Regions from separate parts of the Actinoplanes sp. NPDC049316 genome, predicted to be linked through region 2. Evidence: riboswitches for the same ligand, from Rfam matches in the RefSeq annotation. Region 2 holds a riboswitch; the other holds the start of a gene.
What was found. A riboswitch is a leader RNA that binds a small molecule or an ion and turns the genes downstream of it on or off. The one in region 2 is predicted to bind thiamine pyrophosphate.

Region 1 (14,807 bases), on a different contig from region 2:
GAGCTGGTGCGCGAACGCGGCCGTACGTCCGGCGACCTCGCGCTGGCCCTGCTGTTCTACGGCGGCATCGCGGGCGGTGTGGTCCTGGTGGGACTGTCCCACGACAGCGCCAACGCCAACCTGACGCAGTACCTCTTCGGCTCGCTGATCACCACGACCCGGCAGGACCTGACGGTCATCGCGATCCTGGGCGCCGCCGTGCTCGTCGCGATGCTCGCGCTGCGGCCGGCGCTGTTCGCCGTCTGCCACGACGAGGAGTACGCGCGCGTCTCCGGGCTTCCCGTGCGTACGCTCAATCTCGTGATCGCCGCCACGACGGCCGTGACCGTCACGATCGCCATGCGCACCGTCGGCCTGTTGCTCGTCAGCGCCCTCATGGTGGTGCCGGTGGCGGCGGCGCAGCAGATCACCCGCGGATTCCGCAGCACGATGGCGGTGGCGATGGGCATCGGCCTGACCGCCGCGGCGACCGGGGTCTGGGTGGCCGGCGAGGCCGACACCGCACCCGGCGCCACCATCGTCATCCTGGCGATCGCGGCCTTCCTCGCCGTCACCGTCGGTGGCGCGACGTGGCGGGTGCTGCGCCGGCACATCCCGGCCGAACGCCCCGCCGAGAACGGCGAACCACCCGACGTCGTGCTGCAGGAGGCGGGCGCCCGATGAGCGCGGATCCGGTGCACGGCGTCGCCACCGGCTACGAGGCGTACGAGGCGGCCGGCGAGCTGCTGCGCGCGCTGTCGGCGCCGATCCGCGTCGCGATCGTGGCGGAGCTCGGCGGCGGCGAACGGTGCGTGCACGAACTGGTCGAGAAGCTGGGTGCGCCGCAGCCGCTGGTCTCGCAGCACCTGCGGGTGCTGCGCGGCGCCGGCGTGGTGCGGGGTGCACGGCGTGGACGCGAGATCGCATACTCGCTCGTGGACGAACACGTCGCGCACATCGTCGCCGACGCCGTCAGCCACGCAAGGGAGGGATCGTGACGGACGAGGGAACCGTTGTCCGCAACACCCGGCAACGCACCGCGGTCCGGGACCTCCTCGCCGACTGCGAGGGCTTCCACAGCGCCCAGGACCTGCACGCGATCCTGCGCGAGCGGGGCGAGCGGGTCGGTCTGACCACGGTCTACCGCACGCTGCAAGGGCTGGCCGACGCCGGCGAGATCGACGTGATGCGCCCGCCCGGCGGCGAGCACCTGTACCGGCGGTGCAGCCAGGGACACCACCACCACCTGGTCTGCCGCTCGTGCGGGCGCACCGTCGAGGTGGAGGGCCCGGCCGTGGAGACGTGGGCGCAGCGGGTCGCCGGCAAGCACGGTTTCGTCGACGTCTCGCACACCATGGAGATCTTCGGAACCTGCCCGGAGTGCGCGGCCCAGCAGTCCTAGCCCTCCCGTGGGAGGCTGGCGCGCGTGAAGATGTACGCCGACCGGCTGCCCACCGCCGTACGCCAATTGCTGACCGACCTGGCCGTGGTCCTGTGGGTCTACGCGTGGATCCGAGCCGGGTTCTGGGTGAACGACATGGTCGAGAAGCTCGGCGTGCCCGGGCAGAAGCTGCAGGAGGCCGGCACCGGGATCGCCGGCAACCTCGGCGACATCGGTGGCAAGGTCGGCCGCGTGCCGCTGGTGGGCGACGAGCTGACGGCCCCGTTCACCAGCGCGGCCGGGGCGGCGTCGCAGCTCGCCGAGGCGGGCCGGCAGCAGCAGGAGGTCGTGGACAACATGGCGGTCGCGATGGCGCTTCTGACCGTCGCCGTGCCCCTGTCGCTCGTGCTGTTCCTGTGGCTGCCGCGGCGGCTGCGCTGGATGCGCCGGGCCGGCGTGGCCGCCGTGGTACGCGACCAGCCGGCCGGCCGTGACCTGCTGGCGTTGCGGGCGCTGGCCGGCCGGCCGCTGAACGAGCTCGCCGCGCTCGGCCCCGACATCGCCCAGTCCTGGCGCAACGGCGACGCCGCGGCGGTCGAGGCCCTGGCCGCGCTGGAGCTGCGCGACCTCGGGCTCAGGCCCGCGACGAAACGGTAGGTTCCGCGTTCGGCTCCGCGGCGTCCTCCGCGAAGTCCTCGTTCTCCTCGTCGACGTCCTCGTCCAGCCAGTGATGCCGGGCGATCGGGATGGCCACCCAGAACGTCAGGAAGAACACCGCGGTCACGACCGTGAACAGCACGGCGACCCAGGTCTCGAGCAGGTAGTCGGTGATGAGCAGGACGCTGCTGACCATGGCGATGAGCATGAAGGCGAGACCACCGGTCGCCATCCGGTGCGCGTGCCGGACCAGTTCGGGCTTACGGCCCTGCCGGAACAGCGCCCGGTGGAACGCCACCGGCGAGATGATCAGCGCGGTCGCGAAGGCGGTCGAGACCAGCGCGACGATGTACGTGTCCCGCTGGAACTCCGTCGCCTTGGGGAAGCCGCTGCTGAACGGCAGCGTCAGCAGGAAGGCGAACAGGATCTGCACGCCGGTCTGAGCGACCCGCAGCTCCTGCAGCAGATCGGCGAAATTGCGGTCCCAGCGCTGCTTCTCGGTCTCATTCTTCATCCGGCGCTTCTCGGCGGCCATCTGGTCGTCTCCTCACCGTCATGTGGCGCCACGGATTCCCGGCCGGCCGTAACGTCAAACGCCGATCCGTGCCAGGGCCACGTCGGCCAGCGCGTTCGGCGCCTCCTCCGGCACCCAGTGCCCGACGCCGCGCAGCACGACCAGGCGATAGTCCCCCTCGACCCACGTGCTGGTGGCCAGCGCCGCGGACCGGCCGACGACCGGGTCGCCGTCGCTCCAGACGTACGTGGTGGGCACGGTGATCTTGCCGACGCCGGCGAGCTGCCGCCCGGACAGCGCCCGGTACCAGTTGAGCGCCCCGGTGAGCCGGCCCGGTTCGGCCATGGCGGCCGCGTACCGGTCGGCGCGGGCCCCGATCGGGCGCATCATCCGCTTGAGCACCTCGCCGCCGCGCGCGAGCAGCAGCCGCTCGGCGAACCGCGACTGGAACACCTTCATGTACGCGAACCGCAGCCGCTGCGACGGCTGGTTGCGCAGCGAGACGGCAAGCCCGCGCGGGTGCGGCACGGAGACCGCGGTGAGCGTACGGACCCGGTCCGGGTGGTGCGCGGCGAGCAGCCAGCCCACCTGGGCGCCCCAGTCGTGGCCGATCACGTGCGCCCGTTCCACGCCGAGCGCGTCGAGCACCGCCACCGCGTCGGCCGTGGGCTCGGTCAGCCGGTAGTCGGCGACCGCGTCCGGCCGGGCGCCCGCCGAGTAGCCGCGCTGATCCAGGGCGTACGTGCGCAGCCCCGCCGCGTGCAGCCGGGGCAGGATCAGGTCGAACTCGCGGTGGTCCTGCGGGAAGCCGTGCAGCAGGAGCACCGGGGCGCCGTCGGCCGGGCCGCCCTCGTACACGTCGAAGGTGAGCCCTCTGGCCTTGATCTCCATGTGACGCCTCCTACGCTGTCCCGTACGGCCGTACGGTGTTAGCGTCATCGAAACACACCGCAGTGAATCCTCTTCGCGACGGTGGAGACACAGCACATAGCCCCCGCCATGCGGGGGTCAAGGTAGGTCGCGAAAAGGATTCATCCGACAGGGGAGCGCACAGCGCTGAGAGTGCGGGTCACCGCCCGCAGACCCTCGAACCTGATCTGGGTAATGCCAGCGCAGGGAGCTCGGTCTTCTCCAGCCGCGCCGCGTCCGGGTTCAGCCCGGCCGTGGCGTGCGTCTCCTCCCGGTACCGCTGGGAGGCATACATGAAGGGCTACACCAACCCGTACCGCTGGCGCACGATCGACATCGTGATCGCCTCGATCATCGCCGTGGCGTTCGGCGTCATCTTCTGGGCCTGGAACCTGCTCTGGGGAGCGACCGGCGGCGCGTTCGCGTTCTTCCCGCCGGCGCAGACGCTGCTCTACGGCGTCTGGCTGATCCCGGCCGTGCTCGCCGGCCTGATCATCCGCAAGCCCGGCGCCTCGCTCTACACCGAGACGGTCGCGGCGATCATCTCCGCGCTGCTGGGCGCGCAGTGGGGCGCGGTCGTCATTCCGCAGGGCCTCGTGCAGGGCCTCGGCGCCGAGCTCGCCTTCGCGATGCTGCTCTACCGGTCGTGGAAGCTGCCGGCCGCGCTGCTCGCCGGGGCGCTCACCGGGCTGAGCGCCGCGCTGTTCGACTTCTTCGTGTGGAACGGCAGCTACGCGCTCTGGGACTACCGGATCCCGTACGCCCTGCTCACGATCGTCAGCAGCACGGTCGTGGCGGGTGCCGGCAGCTGGGCGCTGACCCGCGCGCTGGCGCCGACGGGCGTGCTCGACAGGTTCGCCGCGGGCCGGGACCGGGCACTGGTCTGACCATGGCGGAGGTCTTGCTGCGGGACTTCGGCTGGCGCCACGCGGGGCGCCGGTCCTGGGCGGTCCGCGGCGTCGACCTGCGCATCCGGCACGGCGAGCGGGTGCTGCTGCTGGGACCTTCCGGGGCCGGCAAGAGCACCCTGCTCGCCGCGCTCGCCGGGCTGCTGCCCGAGGACTCCGGCGAGGCCGAGGGCACCGTGGAGATCGACGGGCTGGATCCGCGCAAGGCCCGCGACGGCGTCGGCCTGCTCTTCCAGGACCCGCAGACCCAGCTCGTCATGGCCCGCAGCGGCGACGACGTGGCGTTCGGCCTGGAGAACAGGGGCGTGCCCGCGGGCGAGATCTGGCCGCGGGTCAGCGACGCGCTGGACCGGGTCGGGTTCCCGTACCCGATCACCCGCGGCACCTCCGCGCTCTCCGGCGGCGAGCAGCAACGCCTCGCGCTCGCCGGCGTGCTGGCCCTGCGGCCCGGCCTGGTGCTGCTCGACGAGCCCACCGCCAACCTCGACCCGGCCGGCGGGGAGCTGATCCGCGAGGCGATCGCGCGGGCCCACGACCGGGACAGCACGCTGATCGTCGTCGAGCACCGCGTCGCCGAGGCGCTCCCGCTGATCGACCGGGTCGTGGTGCTCGCGCCGGGCGGCGGCGTCGCCGCCGACGGCGCGCCCGAGGTCGTCTTCGCCGGTCACGGCCCGTCGCTGGCCGAGCAGGGGGTCTGGGTGCCGGGCTATCCGCTGCCCCGGCACCCGGCCGTCGCGGCGCCGGGCGATGATCTGGTACGGGCACACGCCGCGGCCTTCCGGCACCGGCTGACCGAGGTCAGCATGACGGCCCGGGGCGGCGAGGTCCTGGCGGTGACCGGCCCCAACGGCGCCGGCAAGTCCACCCTGGCCCTGCTGCTCGGCGGCCTCCTGGCCCCCACGGCCGGCCGCATCGAGGCCTTCGGCGAGGCGAGACCGCCGCACAAGTGGCGAGCCGCGCACCTCACCAGCCGCATCGGCTCGGTGTTCCAGAGCCCGGAACACCAGTTCGTCACCAGCCGCGTCGCCGACGAGCTGGCGCTCGGGCCACGCCGCCTCGGCCGTTCCCCCGCCCAGGTGTCGGCCACCGTGGACGACCTGCTCGCCCGGCTGCGGCTGACGGCGCTGGCCGGGGCCAATCCGCACACGCTCTCCGGCGGGGAGGCGCGGCGGCTCAGCGTGGCGACGGCTCTGGCCACGGCGCCCCGGCTGCTGGTGCTCGACGAACCGACCTTCGGGCAGGACCGGCGTACGTGGATCGAGCTGGTGGCCCTGCTCGCCGCCCTGCGCGACGAGGGCCACGGCATCGTCGCCGTCACCCACGACGAGGCGTTCGTGACCTCGCTCGCCGACCGGGTCCACCCCCTCGGCGTCCCCGCACCACCGCCGCTGCCCCGGTTGCGGCCGTGACACTGGTCCTGGAGCCGATCGCGGACCCGGCGGCGCCGCTGGCCCGGCGCAACCCGGTCGCGAAGCTCGGCGCGGCGCTGCTGTTCTCGGCGCCCCTGATCGCCACCCTCGACCCGCTCACCCCGGCCCTCGCCCTGGCCGTCGAGCTGGGTGTCCTGCCGTTCTTCGGCGTCCGCTACGGCGTCCTGGCCCGCCGCGCGTGGCCGCTCACCCTCGCCGCCGCGGGCATCCTCGTGACGATGGTGCTGTTCGCCGCGGACCGTACGGGAGCCCACTTGGTCGCCGTCGGCCCCTTCGACATCACCACCGGCGTGGTCGCGGGCGCGCTCGGCCTCGTCCTGCGCGTCTTCGCGGTGGCCCTGCCGGGCATCATCGTCTTCGCCACCACCGACCCCACCGACCTCGCCGACGCCCTCGTCCAGAACGCCAAGGCCCCGGCCCGCTTCGCCATCGGCGCCCTGGCCGCCTTCCGCCTGATCCCCTTGCTCACCGAGGAATGGCAGATGCTGTCGCTGGCCCGCCGCGCCCGCGGCATCGACGCGGGCCGCAACCCGCTGGCGAAGCTGCGCCTCTTCACGTCGACGGCGTTCGCGCTGCTCGTGGGCGCCCTTCGCCGCGGCGGCCGCCTCGCGACGGCGATGGACGCCCGCGGCTTCGACTCCACGACGCCGCGCACGTACGCCCGCAGACAGCACTTCACGGGTGCGGACGTCGCGCTGGTGGTGGGTGCCGGGGTGCTGGGGGCAGCGGCCCTGACAACGAGCGTCCTGACCGGCTTCTTCAACCCGATCCTCGGCTGACCACCCCGACTGTTTGTATACCTTCTTGAGTTCCGTATGTGGGGGAGCTGCGACGGATGTATTGGGTGGCCGAGCCCGGCACCATCGATTGACAGCCCGACCGGCCGTCAGGGGCGCTCGGCGAGGGCGGCGAGGCGGTCGACGGAGGCCCGCAGCTTGTCGGCCGTCGTTGCGCGGGCTCGGGGCAGGCGCTTCTCGTCGGTCAGGTGGGTCCAGTCGTACGTGTGCGTGACCCGGGTCAACTCCGGCCCGAGCTCCTCGAGCTCCCACCGCCACAGGTGCCCCACCACCGGCTTGCCCGGCTCGGCGGGCTTCCACGCGATGCGCCGGCCCTCCTCGAACTCGACGACGTGGTTCTCGCGGACGTTGCCGTTCGTCGTGGTCATGACGAAGACGTCGCCGACGGCGTGGACGCGCTGGCCGGCCGGCGCCTCGGCCAGGTTGTCGTTGCCGTCCCACCGCGGCTGCTGCGCGGGATCCGCGATGAGCTCGAAAATGCCCGCCGCCGCGGCCGCGACCTCCCGGCCGGCGCTGACGACGCGGTGCTCCTCATGATCGGTCATGCGGTCATCGTGCCTCAGTGCGCGGCGCAGCAGGGGGTGGGGTTGCGGGTCTCGAACGGGACGAGCACGCCGCCCACCGCCGGCATCGTCACCAGCACCAGCGCGCCGTCGCGCCACTGCGGACGCACGAAGTCGTTCGTCCGGACCACCGCCGACGAATCCGCCGATCCGCCGCCGAGGATCTCGACGCGGTCGATCGCGCTGACGGCCAGGACGTCGGCGACCGTCAGCTCGCCGGTCAGCCGCTGCACCCCGGGGAAGACGACCGCGCGGCCGCCGTCACGAGACCCCTCGGCGCGCGGCAGGTCCGCGGGGGGCTCGCCGGCGAAAATCAGCGTGCACGTCACCTGCGGGCGAGGTTCGCGGACCAGGTGGGTGCAGGCGAGCACCGGCTGCGGGTCGAGCGACGCCAGCCAGTGTTCGGCGGCGGCCGTGTCCGGGTGGCCGCCGGCCTCGACGACCGGCAGGCCGTCGAAGCCGGTCGGCGACAGCGAGGTCACCGGGGCAGGACCCAGATCGGGTTGGTGTAGAACCAGAGGTCGCCCCACGGGTCGGCGTCGCCGGCGACGTCCAGCTGCGGGCCGTACGGGTCGACCGCGGCGCCCAGCAGGCCGGGCTGCGTACGGTTGCCGTCCGTGCCCCGCAGGCGCAGGTAGAACGGCTTGTCGAGGCGGCCCAGCGGGTACGTGACCGTCAGCTTCTTCGCGCCGGGCGACACCTCGAACGACTTGGCGACCCGGGTGTCCGGGGCCGTGAACGAGTCCTTGTCCGCGACCGGGCCGGTCACCGAGCCGACGATCACGTCGACGCGCTTGAGGACCGGGATGAACTGCGCCCAGTTCGGCACGTCCTGCAGGTCGATCTCGAGGGTCAGGTCGGTGGCCGTGCCGCGGCGCACCTGCAGGACGCCGCCGAGCGGCGTACCCGTGGCGGGCCGGCGGTCACCCGCGACCCGGACCCGGGCGTCGAGGCTCTTGACGAGCCGGCCGTGGTCGACCCAGACCCGCCCGGCGCGCAGGCCGTCCATCACCGCCTTGTACGAGAACGACGTCGAGCCCACGTTCGTACGCCCGTAGAAGCCGGGCCAGAAGTCGCCCGCAGCGGTGTTGACCGCCGGGTTGTAGACGGGGTCGTCGTACTTGCCGTTGGCCTCGAAGTCGCTGCCCGGACCGCGCTGGGACTGGTCGAGGTGGACCACGTGGCTGTCCGAGTTCACCGTGATCCACCAGGCGCGCCCTTCGGCGAGCAGGCTGTCCCAGAGGCCGCCGACCGTGGCGGTCATCCAGTCGAAGCCGCCCCAGGTGCGGTACGTCTCGAGCGGGTAGCCGGGGAACGACGCGGCGGACGGGTTGTTGTCGTAGAGCCCGCGAGCCCCGCCGCGGCCGTTGGGCGCCTTGATGCCCGCCGCCTGGTGGCCGGGCGCGCCCTCCATGCCGATCGCCACGGTCGGGTCGGCGTCACGCCAGTTGCGGATCTCGTGCGGCGAGTCGATGCCGCGGCGCGACGGGTGGTTGGCGAGGAACAGCGCGCCCTCGATCTTGCGCTGGCGTACCTGCTCGCCGAGGAACTTGATGCCGGCGATCGCGGTCGCCTCGTTCTGCGCCTCGGTGTTGGTGCCCGGCAGTTGCGAGCCGTCGTACGCCTGCTCGAAGCGCTTGAGCACGTCGACCTCGTTGCGGCCGGGGTGCACGAAGACGGTCGCGTGCTCGGCGGCCGGGATGTTCCACTCCAGACCCTGGAACGTGAGCAGGTCCCGTAGCTCCTCGCGGGTCGCCCGGATGTCCGGGTTCACCTTCTCCACGCCGATCTTGGCGTGCGCGTTGCTGCCGTGGTCGGTGATGACCAGCCAGTCCAGGCCGTACGCGCGGCCGTGCTTGGCCTGGTCGATCACCCGGTACTGGGCGTCCGAGCTGTACTGGGTGTGGATGTGGTGGTCCCCGGCGAACCAGCGGAAGCCGCCCTGCGCGGCACCGCCCCCGGCCGGCCCGTGCGCGTGCGGCAGCCCGGCGGCCGCGGCGGCCGACGGCGAGGCCAGCACGGACGCGGCCGCGCCGGCGCCGAGCAGCCCGGCGCCGCGCAGGAAGCCCCGGCGGGAGACGTCGGCGGGCGACAGCTCGCTGTCGGGTACGTGCGGGTCCAGGGCGGGTGAGACATCGCCGGCGGCGGCGGCGTGCGAGTGATCGTGATCGTGGTGGTGGCCGTGACCCATGTCCGGAGCTCCTGCGTGATCGACGCGGTGACGGCGTCAATCTCGCGTCCCGCACTCAACGCCGGGTGTCACCCGGATGACCACCGGACGAACACGTCGAGGCAGAGCTAGTCGCCCGGGCCGGCCGGAGCGGCGCCGTTGTCGGCGAGCGTGAAGCTGCTGCCCGCGCCGCGGACGGCCACCAGCCCGGAACGGTCGGCCCGCAGGTGCAGGCCACCCTGGGCGCCGATCGCGTACGTGGGCCGGCCGTCGCGCGGCTTCCCGGCCTCGAACGTGAACCGCTGCCCCGACCGGCTCGCGTCACACGCCGCGGCCACCACCTTCGCGGCGCCGCCACCCTCACGCAGGCCCATGCAGGCCGGCTCGCCGCTCTCGCCGGCCTTCGCGGTCCTGATGAAATGCTTGCCCTCCCCCACCGGCACCAGCACGAACAGGGTCTTGTCAGAGGGGCCGTCGGTGAGGCTCAGCCGGCCCTTGCCGTCGACGGCGACCACCGACTCGAACGAGTCCACGGGCGTGATGACGACCTGCCGCTCGCCCTCGAGGATCCTGCCTGTGCCGTTCTTCCCGGGCACGGCCGAGGTCTGCGGCAGGCTTGCCGGTGGGGAGCTCGGCGGTGGCAAGCCAGCCGACTGGGAGCTCGCCGGTGGGGAGCTCGCCGGCCCCGCGGGAGAGGACGCCGTGCTGCAGGCCGTCAGCGTCAATGCGCATCCGGCGGCGGTCACGGCGGCGAGATGGCCTCGGTGGATCGGCACGGGTCTCTCCCTCGGTGCGGCGGGCGTGTCCCGCACTTCTTACTCCCCGGCCCGCGCCGCAAAACCGCGCGAAAGTATCTCTGCCCGAAAATCCCTCCCAATTCGATGACGGTCGACGCCTCGCCGGCGGCCGGGTCTGCCACGATGGCCCCATGCTGGTTGCCTTCTCCGTCACGCCCCTCGGCGCCTCCGAGTCCGTCGGCGACCTGGTCGCCGAGGCCGTACGGGTGGTCCGCGCCTCCGGGCTGCCGAACCGAACCGACGCCATGTTCACCACGATCGAAGGCGAGTGGGACGAGGTGATGGCCGTGGTCAAGCAGGCCGTCGACGTCGTCGCCGCGCAGGCGCCCCGGGTCAGCGTGACCCTCAAGGCGGACGTGCGCCCCGGCGTGACCGACGCGCTCAACGCCAAGGTGGAGCACGTCGAGCGGAGACTGGCCGGGCAGTGAGACGCCTCGTCATGTGGGACATCGACTACACCCTGCTACGGGGTGGCGGTGTCGCGGCGCAGGCGTGGCGGGAGGCGTTCACCGAGGTGACCGGCCTGCCGTGGCGGGCCACGCCGAGCTTCGGGGGGCGTACCGACCTGGACATCTGCGCGGAGGTCTTCGCCACGCACGGGGTCACCGGGTGCACGCCGGAACGGTTCTTCGCCCGCTACGTGGAGCGGGTGCACGGATCGCGGCACCTGTTCGCGCAGGAGGGCGAGCTCATGCCGGGTGTGCGGGCGGTGCTCGACGAGCTGAGCACCCGCGGCGACGTCGTGCAGACGCTGGTCACCGGCAACGTGCCGCAGGTCGCGGCCGCGAAGGTCGCGGCCTTCGACCTCACCGCGGTCTTCGACGCGGAGATCGGCGGCTACGGCACCGACGACAGCGTGCGCGCCACGCTCGTGCGCCGCTGCCGGGCACGCGCCGAAGCCAAGTACGGCGAGAGCTTCCGCCCGGTGGTCATCGGCGACACCACCAACGACGTCTCGGCGGCGCTCGCCAACGCCGCCCTGGCGATCGGCGTGGCCACCGGCGCGACGAGCATGGCGGAGCTGGCGCTGGCCGGGGCGCACGCGGTGCTGCCCGACCTCTCCCACGTGGACGCGGCGGTCGCCATCATCACCGGCTGAGCCGCAGGTGCGGCGGGAAGCCCGTCCAGCGCAACTCCGCCGGCAGGTGCGACATGTCGTTGAACACCAGCAGGCCGGGTGGCCGGTCGTCGCTGTAGCGGATCACCGTGAGGGCACAGTTGGCGTGGTTGAGGCCGAGCCAGCGTTCCGGCGGCGCCTGCAGCGCGTCGCGGACGAACCAGGCCGCCGGGTAGGCGTGGGTGATGACGAGGTCGTGGCGCTCCGCGCCGTCCGGGGCCGGACCGGCGAACCGGTCCAGCGCCTGCGCGGCGAGCCGCGGCCCCGACGCCAGCTCCTCAGCGGTCCAGTCCGCGATCAGCGCCGCGAAGGCCGACGGCACCGGATCGGGCACGTACGGCACGTAGTCGCCGACCGCCTCCGACTCGACGGCGGCGGGCCCGGACAGCAGCGCCGCCGTCTCCACCGCCCGGCGCTCCGGGCTGTGCGTGATCGAGGTGAGCGGCACGTCCGCCAGCCGCCGCGCGAGGCACTCAGCCTGCTGCTGTCCCGCCGCGGTCAGCCCACCGCCCTCCGCAGCGTCGCCGTGCCGGGCCAGGTAGAGGTGACGGACCGTCACGCCGGGGCGATCGGATTGGGGATCGCGCCGCCGAACCGGCGGTCGCGCTGGGCGTAGAGCTCGCACGCGTACCAGAGGTGGCGGCGGTCGAAGTCGGGCCAGAGGGTGTCGAGGAAGACCAGCTCCGCGTACGCCGACTGCCAGAGCAGGAAGTTGGACGTCCGCTGCTCCCCCGACGGGCGCAGAAACAGGTCAACCTCCGGCACCTCGGGGTGGTAGAGGTACTTCTGGATGGTCTTCTCGGTGACCCGGTCCGCGCGCAGCTTGCCCGCGGCCACGTCCCGGGCGATGGCGGCCGCCGCGTCGGCGATCTCCGCCTGGCCGCCGTAGTTCACGCAGAACTGCAGGGTCAGCGTCGAGTTGCCGCGCGACATCTCCTCGGCGGTCTGCAGCTCGGAGATGACGCTCTTCCACAACCGGCCGGCGCGGCCCGACCAGACCACCCGGACACCGAGGTCGACGAGCTGGTCGCGGCGGCGGCGGATGACGTCACGGTTGAAGCCCATGAGGAAGCGCACCTCCTCCGGGGACCGTTTCCAGTTCTCGGTGGAGAAGGCGTACGCCGACAGATACGGGATCCCGAGCTCGATCGCGCCCTCGATGGTGTCGAACAGCGAGAACTCGCCCTGCTCGTGCCCCTTGGTGCGGGACAGCCCGCGTTCCTTGGCCCAGCGGCCGTTGCCGTCCATCACCAGCGCCACGTGCCGCGGGATCGCCCCCTTGGGCAGGTCGGGCGGGCGGGCGCCGGAGATGTGCGGAGTGGGCGGACGCGTCACTGAACTTTTTTCAACGTGGCGGGGCCGACCCTGCCCGCCACCGGCCGACGGCTCGGCACCGTCGGGCTTGATGCCAGGTTGAAAAAGGTTCACTGGGAGGGCTCCCGTCGGTCGACTAGCGGAAGGGCGCGCAGGTTGCGCTCCATGTGCCACTGCAGGTGGGCGGCGACGAGGCCACTGCACTCACGGCGTACGGGCGGCTCGGCGGCGTCGGCGACGGTCCAGTCGCCGTGGGTCAGCGCGAGCATCAGGGCGAGCGTCGCCGGGGCCGGATGCGCGGCGCCGGGCGGGCGGCAGTCGGGGCAGACCGAGCCGCCGGCCGGCACGGAGAACGCGCCGTGACCGCCCGGGGTGCCGCAGACCGCGCACTCGGCCAGGGCCGGGGCCCAGCCGGCGAAGGCCATCCCCCGCAACAGGTACGCATCCAGGACCAGGCTCGTCGCGTGCTCGCCGGCGGCCAGCGCCTTGAGCGCCCCCAGGGTCAGCTGGAAGAGCCGCAGCGACGGCTCCCGCTCGACCGGCGTGAGGCGCTCGGCGGTCTCGGCGATGGCGCTGGCGGCCGTGTAGCGGGGGTAGTCCTCGAGGAAGCGTTTGCCGTACAGCGCGAGACCCTCGACCTGGCTGATCGAGTGCAGGCTGCTGCCGACCCCCTCGGGGGAGCCGGCCAGCTGCAGGTCGATGTGGCCGAACGGCTCCAGCCGGGCCCCGAAGCGCGAGGTGGTGCGTCGCACCCCCCGCGCGACGGCCCGCAGGCGGCCGTGGCGGCGGGTCAGCAGCGTGATGATCCGGTCGCTCTCGCCGAGTTTCTGCACGCGCAGCACCACCGCGTCGTCGCGGTAGAGCTGGCGTCGGTATCCGGCGGGCACCCCGACATTCTGCCCCCTGGGTACGACAGACCCTGACCCGGATCTCAGGGTCATCTCGGGGACGGGTGGGTGGGAGGACCGATGGCGTACGGCGTACCCGGGCTCATAGCGTCTGGGGCATGAGCACGAGACTGGTCCTGCGCGCCGGAGCCCTCACCGTCGTCACCGCCGCGGCGGCGACCGCCCTCACCGGCTGCGGGGGCGGGATCGGCGCCCGGCTGACCTACGACGACACCGAGAAGGTGAAGGTCACCGAGATCGTGGTGAGCGGCAACAGCGGCGACGTGGCGGTGACCGCGGCAGCCATCGACGAGACGCGCATCCGGCGGATCGTCCGCAGCAACGGCGCCGACCCCGACGTCTCGTACAAGCTCACCGGGACCACGCTGACCATCGACACGAGCTGCGGCCGCGAATGCCGGGTCTCGTACGAGATCGAGGCACCCACCGGCGTCGCCGTCCGCGGCGGCGTGCACTCCGGCAGCCTGAACCTGACCGGCGTGGCGTCGACCGACGTCTCGGTGACCTCCGGCGACATCACCCTGCAGGGCGTCACCGGCCAGGCCACCGCGAAGGCCACCTCGGGCAGCATCACCGCCAGCGCGCTGACCGGCCCCGCGACCTTCGACGTCTCGTCCGGCGACATCGAGGCGACGGACCTGACCGGCGGCGGCGCGATCAAGGCCGAGGCCAGCTCCGGCAACGTCGACCTGCGGCTGGCCCAGCCGGCGTCGGTGACCGCCCGCGCGACCAGCGGGAACATCGACGTGGCCGTGCCGGGCGGCGCCTACCGCATCCTGCACCGGACCGGCTCCGGCGACTTCGAGTCCGACGTGACGTCGAGCCCCACCGCGGCGAACGTGCTGGACCTGCGGGCCACCAGCGGGAACATCTCGGTCACGTCGGCGTAGCGGCCGGCTCCACCCCGGTGTCCGCCGCCGGCCTCTCGCGGCGGGAGAGCCACACGAGCGGCACGGCGCAGGCGCTCAGCGCGGCGGAGGCCACGTACGACATCGGATAGCCCCAGGCGTCGGCGGCGCGGCCAGCGCGGGCTGCGCCACGACGCCGCCCGCGGAGGACATCAGCGAGTCGAAGGACAGGATGGTGGCCCGCTGCCGGGACGGGATCATGCCGTTGAGGTACGCCTGCCGCACCGGCATCGCCGCCGCCACCAGCGCGTACCCACCGCCGCCCGCGCCCAGCAGCATGCCGGCCCGGGAGACCACCTGCCCGCGCGCGAAGACGGTGTCGAGGCCGCCCTCGTACAGCACCATCCCGGCGGTGAAGAACGCGTTCGCGGCGAACGCCTCGAGGTTCGTCAGCCCGGCGTCCAGCAGGAAGATCGTGTTGACACCCCAGATCAGCGACGCCGCGAAGGTGTTGC
Region 2 (14,807 bases):
GCGAGTTCCCCACCCGTCGTCCGACCTCCCCCGCCCCGGCGGGCCACAGCGTCCCCCTCGGTGAGTACGCCACCCCGGAACCGGCCCCCTTCGACGCCTTCGCCCGCGGCAAGGACAACCCGGGCGCCGGCGGCAACGCCCAGGCCGGCACGGAGACCCCCACCGCCGCACCGAAGCCGTACGTCCCGGAGCCCGCAACCCGCCCCATCCCCCCGGAAGCCCTCCCGGCGCCGACCGCGGAGCAACCCCGCCCGGTCCCCGGCCGCCTGGGCCGCAGCCTCCGCCCGTTCGCCCGGGGCCGCGCCTCGGAGCCCCTCACCCCGGAACCCACCATGGTCAGCGCGCCGCTGCCCCAGCCGCAGCCGGTGACGCCGCCGCTGCCCGTCACCCCGGCGCCGAAGCACGCGGACGTCCCGCAGCAGGCCCCCGCCCCGGACGGCCCACCGGCGGGCGGCGGCCGCAACCGCTTCGGCCTGCGCCGCCGCAAGGACGAGGACTACGTGGACTGGGTGAGCGGCCTCGGCAAGTAACCCGCAGCCGCGCCCGGGACAAAAGCCCTGACCAGCCCGGCCGCAGGGGAGCAAGGCCCTGACCAACCCGGCCACGCAGGAACACGGCCCGACCAGCCCGGCCGTGGAGGAACAAGGCCCCGACCGACCCAACCGGGCCGGGACAGAGCCCTGCCGAGCCGAAGCACGGCCGAAGCCCCGAGCGGAGGCTACGGACGCCGGCCCATGCGCGAGATCGGCCGGAAAATCAAGCGAAAGCCCAGCAAGCCCCGGCCAACGCATAGTCGAACGCCGATGGAATGATCCGTCACGGAGGTACCGTCACGCTCCCGATCGCCGGACGATGAGCGCACGGCCCGCGGTACGACGGGCCCCGACGCTACGGAGTCCGCATGTCCGTCGACACACCGGCACCCCGCCCGTCCCCCCTGCGCCGCCTGCTCTCGGCGGTCGCGATCGTCTTCGCGCTCACCGGTGGCACGCTCGTCGCGCCGGCCGTGGTCGCGCCGGAGCACACGGCCGCCGCCGAGGCCTCGGTCTACTCCAGCTGCACGATGTCGCGCTGCACCGACGCGCGTACGGCCCGGTCGGGCTGGAGTCAGCTGGGCTGGCCGACGGGTTCCGGCTGGTACACGTGGCCCTACGGCCAGTACAACTACACCGGCGGCACGTTCCAGAACCGCGAGCGCCAGCTGCCGACGAACGCCACCTACAACGAGTACGACGTCTACCCGCGGTCGCGCGGCGCGGCCCGGGACGCGTACCGGATCGTGGTGAACCGGTCCACGAAGGAGACCTGGTTCACCCCGGACCACTACGTCAACTTCTACAAGCTCTGAGAGATCCGGCCCGCCGCCCGGCCGCCGCGAGAGGCAGCCGGGCGACGAGCACGTCAAGCGGTCGTGACCGGCAGATACACCCGACCGCCCGCGTTCAGGAACTCGTCGCTCTTGTCCTTCATCCCCTGCGCGGCGTACTCCTTCAGCTCCTGCGTGATCTTCATCGAGCAGAACTTCGGCCCGCACATCGAGCAGAAGTGCGCCGTCTTGGCCGGCGCCGCGGGCAGCGTCGCGTCGTGGTACGCCCGCGCGGTGTCCGGGTCCAGCGCCAGGTTGAACTGGTCCTCCCAGCGGAACTCGAACCGGGCCTTCGACAGCGCGTCGTCCCAGGCCTGCGCGCCCGGGTGCCCCTTGGCCAGGTCCGCGGCGTGGGCGGCGATCTTGTACGCGATCACGCCGGCCTTCACGTCGTCGCGATCCGGCAGCCCGAGGTGCTCCTTGGGCGTGACGTAGCAGAGCATCGCGGTGCCGAACATGCCGATCATCGCCGCGCCGATGGCCGAGGTGATGTGGTCGTACGCCGGCGCGATGTCGGTGGTCAGCGGCCCGAGCGTGTAGAACGGCGCACCCGAGCACAGCTCCTGCTGCAGGTCGACGTTCTCCTTGATCTTGTGCATGGGCACGTGCCCGGGCCCTTCGATCATCACCTGGACGCCGTGTTCCCACGCGACGTGCGTGAGCTCGCCCAGTGTGCGCAGCTCGGCGAACTGCGCCTCGTCGTTGGCGTCCGCGATGGATCCGGGGCGCAGCCCGTCGCCCAGCGAGAACGTCACGTCGTACCGGGCGAGGATCTCGCACAGCTCGGCGAAGTTCTCGTAGAGGAAGTTCTCCCGGTGATGCGCGAGGCACCAGGCCGCCATGATCGAGCCGCCGCGCGACACGATGCCGGTGACCCGGTCGACGGCCAGCGGCACGTACGGCAGCAGCACCCCGGCGTGCACGGTCATGTAGTCGACGCCCTGCTCGGCCTGCTCGATCACGGTCTCGCGGAAGACCTCCCAGGAGAGCTTGACCGGGTCACCGTCGACCTTCTCGAGCGCCTGGTAGATCGGCACGGTGCCGATCGGGACGGGCGAGTTGCGGATGATCGCCTCGCGCGTCTCGTGGATGCGCTTGCCGGTGGAGAGGTCCATGACCGTGTCCGCGCCCCATCGGGTGGCCCAGGTGAGCTTGTCGACCTCTTCCGCGATCGAGGACGTGACCGCGGACGTACCGATGTTGGCGTTGACCTTGACCAGGAACCGCGACCCGATGATCATCGGCTCGCTCTCCGGGTGGTTGACGTTGGCCGGCAGCACCGCGCGACCGGCCGCGATCTCCTCGCGGACCACGGACGCGTCGACGCCCTCGCGGATCGCCACGAACTCCATCTCGTCGGTGACGATCCCGGCCCGCGCGTAGGCGAGCTGGGTCGGACGCGACCCGGCGAGCGGCGTACCCCCGCCCGCGACCGGCGCGACGTCGCCCCGGGACGCGATCCACGGCCCGCGCAGCGGCGGCAGCCCCACCTCGGGATCGCTGCCGGGTCCGGACGTGTCGTAGAGCCGGACCGGCGGGTTGTCCCCGGTCAGCTCGACCTCGGCGAACGGCACCCGCAGGTCCGGACGCGAGCCCTCGACGTACACCTTGCGCCTCATGTTTCCTCCCCAATCGTGATGAACCGGGCGTGACAAGGCCGCGAGGGATCACGGCCTGCGAAGCAAGAGCCCTCAGGCGAAGTGGTGCAGCGGCCCGGGTCCCGCCCCGAGCTTCCAGTCGCGGCCGCCGGCCAGCGCCCGCGCGACGTAGGACTTGGCCGCCCGCACCGCGGCCGCGACGTCGTCACCCAGGGCGAGCCGCGCCGCGATCGCGGACGAGAACGTGCAGCCGGATCCGTGATTGTTGGCGGTCGGAACGGGTTCACCGCGCAGCGTCTCGCTGCGCCCCGCGGTGTGCAGCAGGTCGACGGCGAGCTCGCTGCCGGTCACCACGACCGCCTCGGGCCCGCGCGCGGCCAGGTCGGCCGCCGCCCGGGCCATCTCCTCGGCCGTCTCGACCCGGCCACCGGTGAGGGCGCCGGCTTCGTGCCGGTTCGGCGTCAGAACCCTCGGGTACGGGATCAGCGGCGAGACAGAAGCAACACCGGACAACCGGCTGCCACTGGTGGCGACGAGCACCGGATCCACCACCAGGTTCGGCAGTTCCGCGGCCCGCGCGGCGATCACCTCCGCGACCGCCGGATCCCCCACCATGCCCACCTTGACGGCCGCCACCTCGAAGTCCGACAGCACCGCGTCGAGCTGAGCCGCCACGATCTCCGCCGGAATCGAGTGGATCGCGGTGACCCCCCGGGTGTTCTGAGCCGTCACCGCCGTGATGACCGAAACCCCGTACGCCCCCAGCGCCGCGAACGTCTTGAGATCCGCCTGAATCCCGGCGCCGCCCCCCGAATCCGACCCCGCGATCGTCAGCACCACGACGGGCGTCACGTGGTCACCGCCTCGACCAGTTCCCGCGTGACCTTCTCCGGATCGTCGGCCCGCATCACCGCACCCATCACCGCCACCCCCGCCGCTCCGGCATCAAGACACTCGCGAACCCGCGACGCCGAATCGACGCCGCCGAGCGCAAGCCACGTCCGCTCCCCCGCCAGCCACGCCGCCCCGGACGAACCCAGCGCCGGGCCGTATCCGGGCTTCGACCGGCTGGCGTAGACGGGCGACACCGTCACATAGTCCTCATCGGACAGCTCCTCGAATCCGTGCCACGATCGTCCCACCAGCTCCACGCCGTCGGGCCGGTTATCCACAGCAGACAGATGCACGGCGCTGCCACCCAGCGGATCCGGGCCCGCGATGATCAATCGTCCGGGCGGCACGACGGTCCTCACTTCTGAGGCGAGGGCGTATCTGTCCGCGTACGAAAGATCCTTCTCGCGCAGGACGACCCACGACGCGCCGCCGCGGACCGCGGCCCGGACCACCTCGACGAGCGGCCCCGCCGCGAGTCCGCGATCGGTGAGCACGACGACGCCGGACGGGATCACCATGCCGGCATCCCCTCGTCCGAAGTGGACGCAAGAGCGTGATAGCGCTTCGGGATGCGGCCCGCACCGGCCGCGAGCCGCCCGGCTTCCACGGCGTGCCGCATGGCAGCGGCCATTCGCGCGGGGTCCTCGGCACGGGTCACGGCCGAGGCGATCAGCACGCCGTCGCACCCGAGCTCCATCGCGAGGGCAGCGTCCGAGGCCGTGCCGATGCCGGCGTCGAGGATCACCGGCACGTCGACGCTGTCGCGGATCAGCCGGATGTGGTGCGGGTTGCTGATGCCCAGCCCCGACCCGATCGGTGCGCCCGCCGGCATCACCGCCGTGCACCCGGCGTCGGCCAGCCGCCGGGCGAGGATCGGATCGTCGCTGGTGTACGGCAGCACCCGGAACCCGTCGTCGACCAGCCGCTCCGCCGCCCGCAACAGCTCCACGCCGTCCGGCAGCAGGGTCCGCTCGTCGCCGATGACCTCGAGTTTGACGAGGTCGGTCTCGAACGCGTCCCGGGCCAGCTTCGCGGCTTTGACGGCGTCCGCGGCGGTGTAGCACCCGGCCGTGTTCGGTAGCACGCGCATGCCCAGCCGGTCGAGCATCGGCAGCAGGCCCGGCCCGGCCGCGTCGATCCGGCGCAGCGCGACGGTGACCATCTCGGTGCCGGACGCCACGATCGCCGCCTCGAGCGCGGCGAGGCTCTCCGCCCCGCCGGTGCCGAGGATCAGCCGGGACTCCCCGAAGAGGTCCGCCATGTCAGCCACCCTGCGCCGCGGTCAGCACCTCGACCCGGTCGCCCTCGGACAGCCGGGCGCCGGGCCAGGCCGACCGGGGCACGACCTCGCCGTTCACGGCGACCGCGACGCCGCGCCGCGCCTCGGTGACGGCGGCGACGAGCCGCTCGACGGTGCTGCCGGCCTCGACCGTACGGCCGGCGCCGTTCACAGTGACCCTCACGCGAACCTCCCGGGGCTGAACGCTGCGAGCAACGGATCGACCCGGCCCTCGACCAGGTCGGCGATGAGATCGGCGGTGACGGGCGCCAGCAGCACCCCGTTGCGGTGGTGGCCCGCGGCCACGACGACGTCCCCGGTCCAGCGCCCGAGCAGCGGCGCATTGTCCGGTGTGGACGGCCGGTGCCGGACCACGGTCTCGGTGAGCTCGAACTCGGCCAGCTCGGGAACCAGGTCGACGGCCGAGCGCAGCAGCTCCAGCACGGACCCGGCGGTCACCGTGAAGTCGGCCCGCTCCTCCTGGGTCGCGCCGACGACCACCTCGCCGTCCGGTCGCGGCACGAGATACACGTGCCGTCCGTCGACGTACCCGTTCACGATGTGCCGCAGGACGCCCGGCTCCCCGCGCAGCCGCAGCACGAGACCCTTCACCGGCCGTACGGGCAACCCGGTCAGCCCGGCGGTACCCAGTCCGGCGGCCACGACGGTGGTGCCGCCGGGAAGCGACGTCATCCGGCTCGTCGTCACCGCGTCTGCGAGGGCGGCCCGCAGCGCGGCGACCACGCGCCGCGGATCCACCTGGTGGTCGTCGGGCACGTGCGCCCCACCACGCACCCGCGGCGAGAGGGCCGGCTCCAGCTCGCGCAGGTCGCTCGGCGGCAGGCGGCGCATCTTGAGCTCCCGCTGCTCTCGGAAAGCCCACATCCGCCGGGCCTCGGCGAGGTCGTCGCCGGTCAGCGCCACATCCACCGCCCCGGTGGCGTTGTAGCACAGGTCGTGGCCCGTCTCCCGCTCCAGCTCCGCGGCGAAGGACGGCCACCGCCGCGCCGATTCGAGCAGCAGTTCCTGCAGTGGATCCTGGCCGAACGCGGTCTCCCCGGCCGGAGCGAGCATCCCGGCGGCGGCGTACCAGGCGCCCTCGTCGCCACCGCTGTCCATCACGGTCACGGACCGTCCACGCTGGACGAGTCGCCATGCGACGGAGAGCCCGATGATGCCCCCGCCGACCACGGTCACGTGGCTCACGACAGCGCCTTCAGCAGCCGCCCGGTCGCCTCACCGGGATCCGCCGCGTCGGCGACCGCGCCGACGACGGCGACCGCGGCAGCCCCGGCGCGGCGCAGCTCGGGAGCGTTCTGCGCGGTCACGCCGCCGATGGCCACCACCGGCACGCCGGGCACCGAAGCCGCGACCGAACCGATCCTGGCCACCCCGAGCGGCGCGGGCAGCCCGGATTTGGTCACGGTCAGGAAAGCCGGGCCCACACCGAGGTACGAGGCCCCGTCCGCGACCGCCGCCCGGGCGGCCGCCTCGTCGCGGCACGTCCCACCGAGCACCGCCGCCGGGCCGAGCACGCGGCGCGCCGCGGCCACCGGAAGGTCGTCCGCGCCGACGTGGCCGCCGTCCGCCCCGACCGCGAGCGCCACGTCCAGCCTGTCGTTGACCAGGCACAACACCCCGGCCGGACGGCACAGGCCGACGACCGCCGCCGCCAGCTCGTACGCGGCCCGATCGGTGACGTCGTCCTCGACGCGGACCTGGACCGCCAGCCGGCCGGCCGAGCCGAGACCGCGTGCGGCGGCCACGGCCGCGGTGACGACGGCGACGGCGTCACGGCCGGGACGGGCATCGGTGATGAGGTGCAGACACGGGAAAGCAGGGTCCACAACGCGCTCCTCCCTGCGCCGGCATGACCCGGATCAGGTTCGACGGTCGGGGGCCGCGACAGCCCCCCTCTCAGCCCGGTGCACCGGACTCCCGTGGGGTTGGTTCCGCCGCCGACACTAACGCCGCGCCGCGGTCCGCGTAAACCCCCTCAGCGCACGTCCCACACCGGCTCGGGCGTCTCCACGACCTCGCCGTCACCCTGGAAGAGCACGAACCGATCGAATCCCCGCGTGAACCAGCGGTCGTGGGTGACCGCGATCACCGTGCCCTCGAAGGCCTTCAGCCCCTCCTCCAGCGCCTCCGCCGAAGCGAGATCGAGGTTGTCGGTCGGCTCGTCGAGCAGCAGCACGGTGGCACCCGACAACTCGAGCAGCAGCACCAGGAACCGCGCCTGCTGCCCACCGGACAGCGTGCCGAAGAGCTGATCTCCCTGCGCCGCGAGCTCGTACCGGTTGAGCGCCTTCATCGCACCGGCCCGGTCCCGCCCGGCCCGGTGGTCGTCGCCGCGCCACAGGATCTCGACGAGCGTACGGTCGACCAGCTCCGGCCGGTCGTGCGTCTGCGAGAAGTGCCCGGGCCGGACCCGGGCGCCCAGCTTGGCCGTGCCGTTGTGCGCGACGTGCGCCAGCGGAGCCCCGTCCACCGGCTTGTTCTCGACGTCCGGCGCGGTGCCGCCGGCCGCGAGCAGCCGCAGGAAGTGCGACTTGCCGGTGCCGTTCGCGCCGAGGACCGCGACCCGGTCGCCGTACCAGATCTCCAGGTCGAACGGAAAGGTCAGGTCCTCCAGCTCCAGGCCCGTGCACACCACGGCCCGTTTTCCCGTACGCCCGCCGCGCAGATCCATCCGCAGCGACTGTTCCTTCGGAGGCAGCGGCGGCGGCCCGGCCTCCTCGAACTTGCGCAACCGCGTCTGGGCGGCGTGATAGCGCGACGCCATCCCGTCGTTGTACGTCGCCTTCTGCTTCAAGGTCAGCACGAGCTCCTTCAGCTTCACGTGCTCCTCGTCCCACCGCCGCCGCAGCTCGAGCAGCCGTTCGTGGCGGTCGGACCGGGCCTCGTGCCAGGAGGCGAACCCGCCCGGATGGGTCCACGCGCTGCCACCCTCCACGGCCACGACCCGGGTGGCGGTCTGGGCCAGCAGCTCCCGGTCGTGCGACACGTACAGGACCGACTTCGGCGACTCCCGCAGCCGCGCCTCCAGCCACCGCTTGCCGGGCACGTCGAGGAAGTTGTCCGGCTCGTCGAGCAGCAGCACCTCGTCGCCGCCGCGCAGCAGCAGGTCGAGCGCGAACCGCTTCTGCTGCCCGCCGGAGAGCGTGCGCACCGGCCGGTGCTTCACCTCGTCCCACGGCTTGTCCAGGATGGCCACGGCCACGGTGTCGAACAGCACTTCGGCGTCATAGCCGCCGGCCTCGCCCCATCCGGCCAGCGCGCCGGCGAACCGCATCTGCGCCTTCTCCGAATCCGGGTCGGCCCGCAACGCGGCGTCGGCGCCGGCGACCGCGTCCGCCGCGGCCCGCAACGCGGGCGCGACCAGGGACAAGGCAAGATCTTCGAGGGTACGGTCATCGCCGATCATCCCGATGAACTGCCGCATGACCCCCAGCCCGCCGGACCGCGCGACAGTCCCGGCGGGTACGGCCAGATCCCCGGCGACCATCCGCAACAGGGTCGTCTTCCCCGCGCCGTTGGGGCCGACGAGCGCCACCTTCGCGCCCTCACCCACTCGGAAGGAGACATCGGAGAACAGCTCTCGCCCGTCCGGCAGCACGAACGCGACCCCGGAGACATCCACGTAACCCACGCGGCCATCCTCCCCGAGGAGACGACGCAGGTCAGTCGGTTTTTCCGGCGGCACCGCGGGTGATCCGCAGCACCCGGAAGCCGCGCTGGCTCGCCACCCGGGCCACGTCCCAGCCGAGCGAGGTCAGCCACCCGTGCAGCGAGTCGCCGCCGAGGTTGCGGTTGATGACCACCCACGCCACCCCGTCCGGCGCGAGCCGTTCCAGCCACCGCTGCATCAGCGCGTGCAGCTCCGCCTTGCCGACGTGCGTGGGCGGGTTGCTCCAGATCTCGTCGAACGTCACGTCCGCGGGCACCTCGTCGGGGGCGGACACCCGGACCCGGTCCGCCAGCCCGAGCGCGGCGGCGTTCTCCACGGTCAGGTCGCGGGCCCGGGCGTTGACGTCGATCGCGTAAACGGTCGCGCCCGGCGCCTCGCCGGCGAGCACACACGTGATCGGGCCGTACCCGCAGCCGACGTCGAGCAGGTTCCCCGTCGTCGCGGCGCCCGGCAGGTCGGCCTTGCGCAGCAGGACGGCGGTGCCGGGATCGAGCCGACCGGCCGAGAACACCCCGCGCGCCACCACCAGGTCGTACGCCCGCCCCGCCGCGGTGAACTCGATGCGCCCCCGGCTCTCCGGAGTCGCCGGCTCGGCAGTGAAGTAATGGTCCGCAGTCACCCTGCCAGTGTCCCGCCGGACCCTCGAGCGACCCGCACCGGGTCGCCGCACAACGAGCGGTGGCGCACCGGGGTGCCGCACAAAGTGTGCGTCCATCGATTCGGGTGCGCTCCTACCGTAGGCTGCATGTTCCGCGCCCCTCAGCCCCGCTCCGCCCACCGTGCGAACCAGGGAAGCGGACTCGCCACCCTCGCGAGGCCCACGTCGCTCATGCCGGGCCTCACCCGTACGCCGCCCGCGCAGCACCGCCGCGCGTCGATCCCCGCCCAGCGCCGCCGCACGGCCGGAACGCCTCAGCCCGTCTCGCACCAGGCGACCCCGCACCGCCGCGCCGCGCGCCGCCGAGCCTCCGTGGGTGTCCAGGCGTTCCTGCGGCCCGTCGAATCCACGCTGCAGGCCGCCTCCGCCCACCTCACGCAACGCCTCGAGGCCGTCCTCCGAACCGCGGGCGGGACCCTGGCACGGCCCGCGACGGTGCGTCCCGGCCGGCCGGCGCGCTCACGCACTCTCCGGCACGGCCCTCAGGAGCCCGGCGAGGCCATGCACGTCCTCCTGAGCGGTCTGGGCGCGCTCATCGTTCTGTCGATCATCGTGCTGAGCATCTTCTTCGTGATCGCCGAGGAGCAGCGCGGCCCGGTCGGCGACACCTCCGCGGCGATCGCGGCGCCGGCATCGATCAGCTCCCGGCAGCTCGACGCCGCCCCGCTGACCGGTACGGAGGTCTTCCCCGGCACCCGGATCACCCCGGCCGGCGGGGCACCGTACGAGGTGACGTCGACCCAGGCGGAGGAGGACTGCGGGCTGGGCGCCACCGGGGACCTCGGAGCCGTCCTCGCCGAGAACGGCTGCTCCCAGCTCGTCCGCGGCCGCCTCACCGCCCCGTACGGCGGCTACCAGGTCACCGCGGGAGTCTTCAACCTGGCGGACGAGGCCGCGGCGACGCGGGCCAGCGACCGGGCCGGGATCCTCGTCGAGGCCGGTACGGGCACCTTCGCCTCGCTGATCCCGGCCGGCGCGGGCTCACCGGCGCCCCCGCTGGCCCAGGTCAACTGGCACGCCCGTGGCCACTACCTGCTCTACTGCGTGATCTCCCGCCCGGACGGCGCCCTGGTGGCCGACGACGACCCGTACGCGGCCCGCATCACCACCGACCTGATCGAACGCCACCTCGCCGGCCAGGTCATCGCCAGGCGCGCCGCGAAGTCCTGACGTCCCGGCCGCCAGGCGCGCAGCACGGACAGGCGGCGGATCAGGCGCGCAGACGGCGCGTCGCGTCGGCGCGCTGGGCGTACTCGCTCTCTGCGGGATAGCCGACGGCCACGAGCGTCAGCCCGTGCGCCGGCGCCACCGTGACCTCGCTCGACCGCTCCCGCAGGGTCAGCAGCTTCGCCGGCCAGCCCGGGTCCCGCCGCCCGTCGCCCACGGTCAGCATCGCCCCCACCAGGCTGCGGACCATCGCCTGGCAGAACGCGTCGGCCTGCACGGTCGCCACGGCGACCCCGTCCGGCTCGCGACGCCAGTCCAGGCGGGTGATGGCCCGCACGGTGGTCGCATGCTCCTTGCGTTTGCAGTACGCGGCGAAGTCGTGCAGCCCGACGAGCCCCGCCGCGGCCGCGTTGAGCCGTTCCAGGTCGAGCGGACGCACCCAGCCGATGGTGTCGTGGCGCCGTAGCGGCTCGGGCCCGAAGACGGTGTCGGCGACCCGGTACTCGTACCGCCGGAACGTCGCGGAGAACCGCGCGTCGAATGTGGACGGCACCGGCGTCACAGCCCGTACGCGCGCGTCCGGCGGCATCAGCGCGGCGAGCCGGCGCAGCAGGGACTCCGCCAGCGACTCCCACACGGGCGTCGGCACGTCGATGTGGCACACCTGCCCGGTCGCGTGCACCCCCGCGTCCGTACGCCCCGCCACAGTCAGCCCGAGCGGCACGTCGGCGCCCACGAGCCGGGCCAGCGCCTCGGTGAGCACCCCGGCCACCGTACGGCGCGCCGGCTGAGCAGCCCAGCCGGAGAAGTCCCCGCCGTCGTACGAGACGTCGAGGCGGAGTCGAGTCGTGTCCGTCACCCGCAGACCTGCCGTTCCGTGAAAGACGAAACGGCCCGGCACCCCGCGTGGGGTGCCGGGCCGCATGTGCCTGATCAGGCCTTGGCGTCGGTGTCTTCGCCCTCGGCCTGGTCGCCCGGGCCCTCGGCGCCCTTGTCGCCGGAGGCGTTCACCGGCGGCTCGGCGTCCTGGTCGCCGGCCGTCCCGGCCGGGGCGTCGGCCTTGGCCGGCGCCTCGTCCTCGCGGGCCAGCGCCTCGACCTTGTCCTGCTGCGCGGCGGCCTTGCGGGCGGCCTTCTTGGCCGGCGCCGTGGTGGCCGCGACCTGCAGCTCCTCGACCAGCTCGATGACGGCCATGGGAGCGGCGTCACCCTTGCGGATGCCGGTCTTGGTGATCCGGGTGTAGCCACCCGGACGGTTGCCGTAGCGCGGCGCGATCTGCTCGAACAGGGCGTACACGACGTCCTTGTCCTTGACGACCGTGAGCACCCGGCGGCGGGCGTGCAGGTCACCGCGCTTGGCCTTGGTGATCAGCTGCTCCGCCAGGGGGCGCAGCCGGCGCGCCTTGGTCTCGGTCGTCTTGATCTTCCCGTGCCGGAAGAGCTCCGTGGCCAGGTTGGCCAGCAGCAGCTTCTCGTGCGCCGGGCTGCCGCCGAGGCGGGGACCCTTGGTGGGCGTGGGCATTGCTTGCTCCTTCTGGATTTTTACCGTGCAGTGCGGCGAAGCCGCTTAGGCCGCCCAGCGCGGCAGCCGAGGCTCAGAGCTGCTCGGTCTCGCGGTAGTCGTCGGTGTCGTAGTCCACGTCGCCGAACGAGTCGACCACGTGCGCCGGGTCGAAGGACGGCGCGCTGTCCTTGAGGCCCAGGCCCATTCCGGCGAGCTTCATCTTGACCTCGTCGATCGACTTCTGACCGAAATTCCTTATATCCAGAAGGTCGGCCTCCGTCCGCCCGATCAGTTCACCGACGGTGTTGATGCCCTCGCGCTTGAGGCAGTTGTACGACCGGACGGTGAGGTCCAGCTCCTCGATAGGCAGGGCGAGGTCGGCGGCCAGCTGGGCGTCCTGCGGCGACGGGCCGATGTCGATGCCCTCGGCGGTCTCGTCCAGCTCGCGGCAGAGACCGAACAGCTCGACGAGGGTCGAGCCGGCCGACGCCAGCGCGGTACGGGGCGAGATGGACGCCTTCGACTCGACGTCGATGATCAGGCGGTCGAAGTCGGTACGCTGCTCGACACGGGTCGCCTCGACGCGGTAGGTGACCTTCATGACCGGCGAGTAGATCGAGTCGACCGGGATGCGGCCGATCTCGGCGCCGGCGCTCTTGTTCTGCGCCGCCGTGACGTAGCCACGGCCCCGCTCGACGGTGAGCTCCATGTCGAGCCGGCCCTTGCTGTTCAGCGTGGCCAGCTTCAGGTCGGGGTTGTGCACGGAGACGCCGGCCGGGGGCTGGATGTCACCGGCGGTGACGTCGCCCGGGCCCTGCTTGCGCAGGTACATGCTGACGGGCTCGTCGTGCTCGGAGCTGACGGTGAGCTCCTTGACGTTCATGACGAGCTCGACCACGTCCTCCTTGACACCGGGGATCGTGGTGAACTCGTGCAGCACGCCGTCGATCTTGATGCTGGTGACCGCCGCGCCCGGGATGGACGACAGCAGCGTACGCCGCAGCGAGTTGCCGAGGGTGTAGCCGAAGCCCGGCTCCAGGGGCTCGATGGTGAACCGGGAGCGGGTCTCGCTGAGCGACTCTTCCGAGAGGCTCGGGCGCTGGCTGATGAGCACGCGATTCTTCTTTCTGTCGGGGCACCCGCTATTTGATGCCCGTCCTCATGAACTACCCCGGGCGCCTCCGCGAGGAGGCGCCCGGGCAGAGCGCTACTTGGAGTAGAGCTCGACGATCAGCTGCTCCTGGACCTGCGTGTCGATGACGCCGCGGGCCGGGAGCGTGTGGATCAGGATCTTCATGTCGCTGGGGATCGGCTCCAGCCATGCCGGGGTCGGACGCGAACCGGCCTGGGCCTGCGCGACGACGAAGGGGGTCATCTCCTTCGACTTCTCGCGGACCTGGACGATGTCGTGCTCCTTGACCCGGTACGACGGGATGTCGACCTTCACGCCGTTGACCAGGAAGTGGCCGTGCTTGACCAGCTGCCGGGCCATGTCGCGGGACGCGGCGTAGCCGGCCCGGTAGACGACGTTGTCGAGACGCGACTCGAGGATCTGCAGCAGCACCTCACCGGTCTTGCCGGGCTTGGTGACAGCCTCCTCGTAGTAACCGCGGAACTGCTTCTCGAGCACGCCGTACGTACGACGGGCCTTCTGCTTCTCGCGGTGCTGGAGCAGGTACTCGGTCTCCTTGGTCCGGCCACGGCCGTGCTGCCCGGGCGGGAACGGCCGGGACTCGAACGGGCACTTCGGACCATCGCACTTGCTGCCCTTGAGGAACAGCTTCATCTTCTCGCGGCGGCAGCGCTTGCAGTCCGCACCTGTGTAACGAGCCATTACTTCTGTCTCTCCCTCAGACCCGACGACGCTTCGGCGGACGGCATCCGTTGTGCGGCTGCGGCGTGACGTCGGAGATCTGCCCGACCTCGAGGCCGGCGGCCTGCAGCGAACGGATGGCGGTCTCCCGGCCGGAGCCGGGGCCCTTGACGAACACGTCGACCTTGCGCATGCCGTGCTCCATCGCCCGACGAGCGGCGGCCTCGGCGGCCAGCTGCGCGGCGAACGGGGTCGACTTGCGGGAGCCCTTGAAGCCCACCTGGCCGGACGAGGCCCAGGAGATGACCGCACCGGTCGGGTCGGTGATCGACACGATGGTGTTGTTGAAGGTGCTCTTGATGTGCGCCTGCCCGTGGGCGACGTTCTTGCGTTCCTTGCGCCGGACCTTCTTGACTGCGGCCCCAGCGCGTGCCTTCGGTGGCATAAGTCGTTGCGCTCCTGTGGTGGCTTGGAGTGGTGGCGAGTCCGCACGAACCCGGACCACAATTCCGATTTAGGTCTACTTCCGACCGGGCTTCTTCTTGCCTGCGACCGTGCGCTTCGGACCCTTGCGGGTACGAGCGTTGGTCCGCGTGCGCTGACCCCGGACGGGGAGCCCACGACGGTGACGGATGCCGGCGTAGCAGCCGATCTCGACCTTGCGGCGGATGTCCGCGGCGACCTCGCGGCGCAGGTCGCCCTCTACCTTGAAGTTGCCCTCGATGTAGTCGCGGAGCTGGACCAGCTCCTCGTCCGTGAGGTCCTTGGCGCGCTTGTTCAGGTCAATGCCGGTGGCGGTGAGCGCCTCCACGGCGCGGGTGCGACCGACCCCGTAGAT

Region 1: another riboswitch for thiamine pyrophosphate. It lies ahead of AB0K03_RS27390 (ECF transporter S component); the one in region 2 lies ahead of thiE (thiamine phosphate synthase).

What each region holds. Positions count from the first base shown of each region.
Region 1 is NZ_JBFAQM010000021.1:20,238-35,044, forward strand. It holds gene AB0K03_RS27360 (metal ABC transporter permease) at 1-663, shown strand, start outside; gene AB0K03_RS27365 (metalloregulator ArsR/SmtB family transcription factor) at 660-977, shown strand; gene AB0K03_RS27370 (Fur family transcriptional regulator) at 974-1,381, shown strand; gene AB0K03_RS27375 (hypothetical protein) at 1,412-2,017, shown strand; gene AB0K03_RS27380 (DUF6328 family protein) at 1,995-2,531, opposite strand; gene AB0K03_RS27385 (alpha/beta hydrolase) at 2,607-3,422, opposite strand; TPP riboswitch at 3,562-3,668, shown strand; gene AB0K03_RS27390 (ECF transporter S component) at 3,734-4,327, shown strand; gene AB0K03_RS27395 (ABC transporter ATP-binding protein) at 4,330-5,757, shown strand; gene AB0K03_RS27400 (energy-coupling factor transporter transmembrane component T) at 5,754-6,557, shown strand; gene AB0K03_RS27405 (SRPBCC family protein) at 6,665-7,120, opposite strand; gene AB0K03_RS27410 (hypothetical protein) at 7,135-7,620, opposite strand; gene AB0K03_RS27415 (histidinol-phosphatase) at 7,617-9,329, opposite strand; gene AB0K03_RS27420 (hypothetical protein) at 9,437-9,904, opposite strand; gene AB0K03_RS27425 (MTH1187 family thiamine-binding protein) at 10,237-10,533, shown strand; gene AB0K03_RS27430 (haloacid dehalogenase-like hydrolase) at 10,530-11,204, shown strand; gene AB0K03_RS27435 (histidine phosphatase family protein) at 11,194-11,781, opposite strand; gene AB0K03_RS27440 (isoprenyl transferase) at 11,778-12,557, opposite strand; gene recO (DNA repair protein RecO) at 12,647-13,423, opposite strand; gene AB0K03_RS27450 (DUF4097 family beta strand repeat-containing protein) at 13,543-14,334, shown strand; gene AB0K03_RS27455 (hypothetical protein) at 14,410-14,807, opposite strand, start outside.
Region 2 is NZ_JBFAQM010000014.1:36,792-51,598, forward strand. It holds gene AB0K03_RS21620 (hypothetical protein) at 1-530, shown strand, start outside; gene AB0K03_RS21625 (ribonuclease domain-containing protein) at 902-1,348, shown strand; gene thiC (phosphomethylpyrimidine synthase ThiC) at 1,402-2,985, opposite strand; gene thiD (bifunctional hydroxymethylpyrimidine kinase/phosphomethylpyrimidine kinase) at 3,058-3,816, opposite strand; gene AB0K03_RS21640 (thiamine phosphate synthase) at 3,813-4,376, opposite strand; gene AB0K03_RS21645 (thiazole synthase) at 4,370-5,119, opposite strand; gene thiS (sulfur carrier protein ThiS) at 5,121-5,321, opposite strand; gene thiO (glycine oxidase ThiO) at 5,318-6,343, opposite strand; gene thiE (thiamine phosphate synthase) at 6,340-6,984, opposite strand; TPP riboswitch at 6,978-7,089, opposite strand; gene AB0K03_RS21665 (ATP-binding cassette domain-containing protein) at 7,134-8,789, opposite strand; gene AB0K03_RS21670 (methyltransferase) at 8,821-9,447, opposite strand; gene AB0K03_RS21675 (hypothetical protein) at 9,574-10,656, shown strand; gene truA (tRNA pseudouridine(38-40) synthase TruA) at 10,697-11,512, opposite strand; gene rplQ (50S ribosomal protein L17) at 11,587-12,174, opposite strand; gene AB0K03_RS21690 (DNA-directed RNA polymerase subunit alpha) at 12,248-13,270, opposite strand; gene rpsD (30S ribosomal protein S4) at 13,364-13,990, opposite strand; gene rpsK (30S ribosomal protein S11) at 14,007-14,414, opposite strand; gene rpsM (30S ribosomal protein S13) at 14,490-14,807, opposite strand, start outside.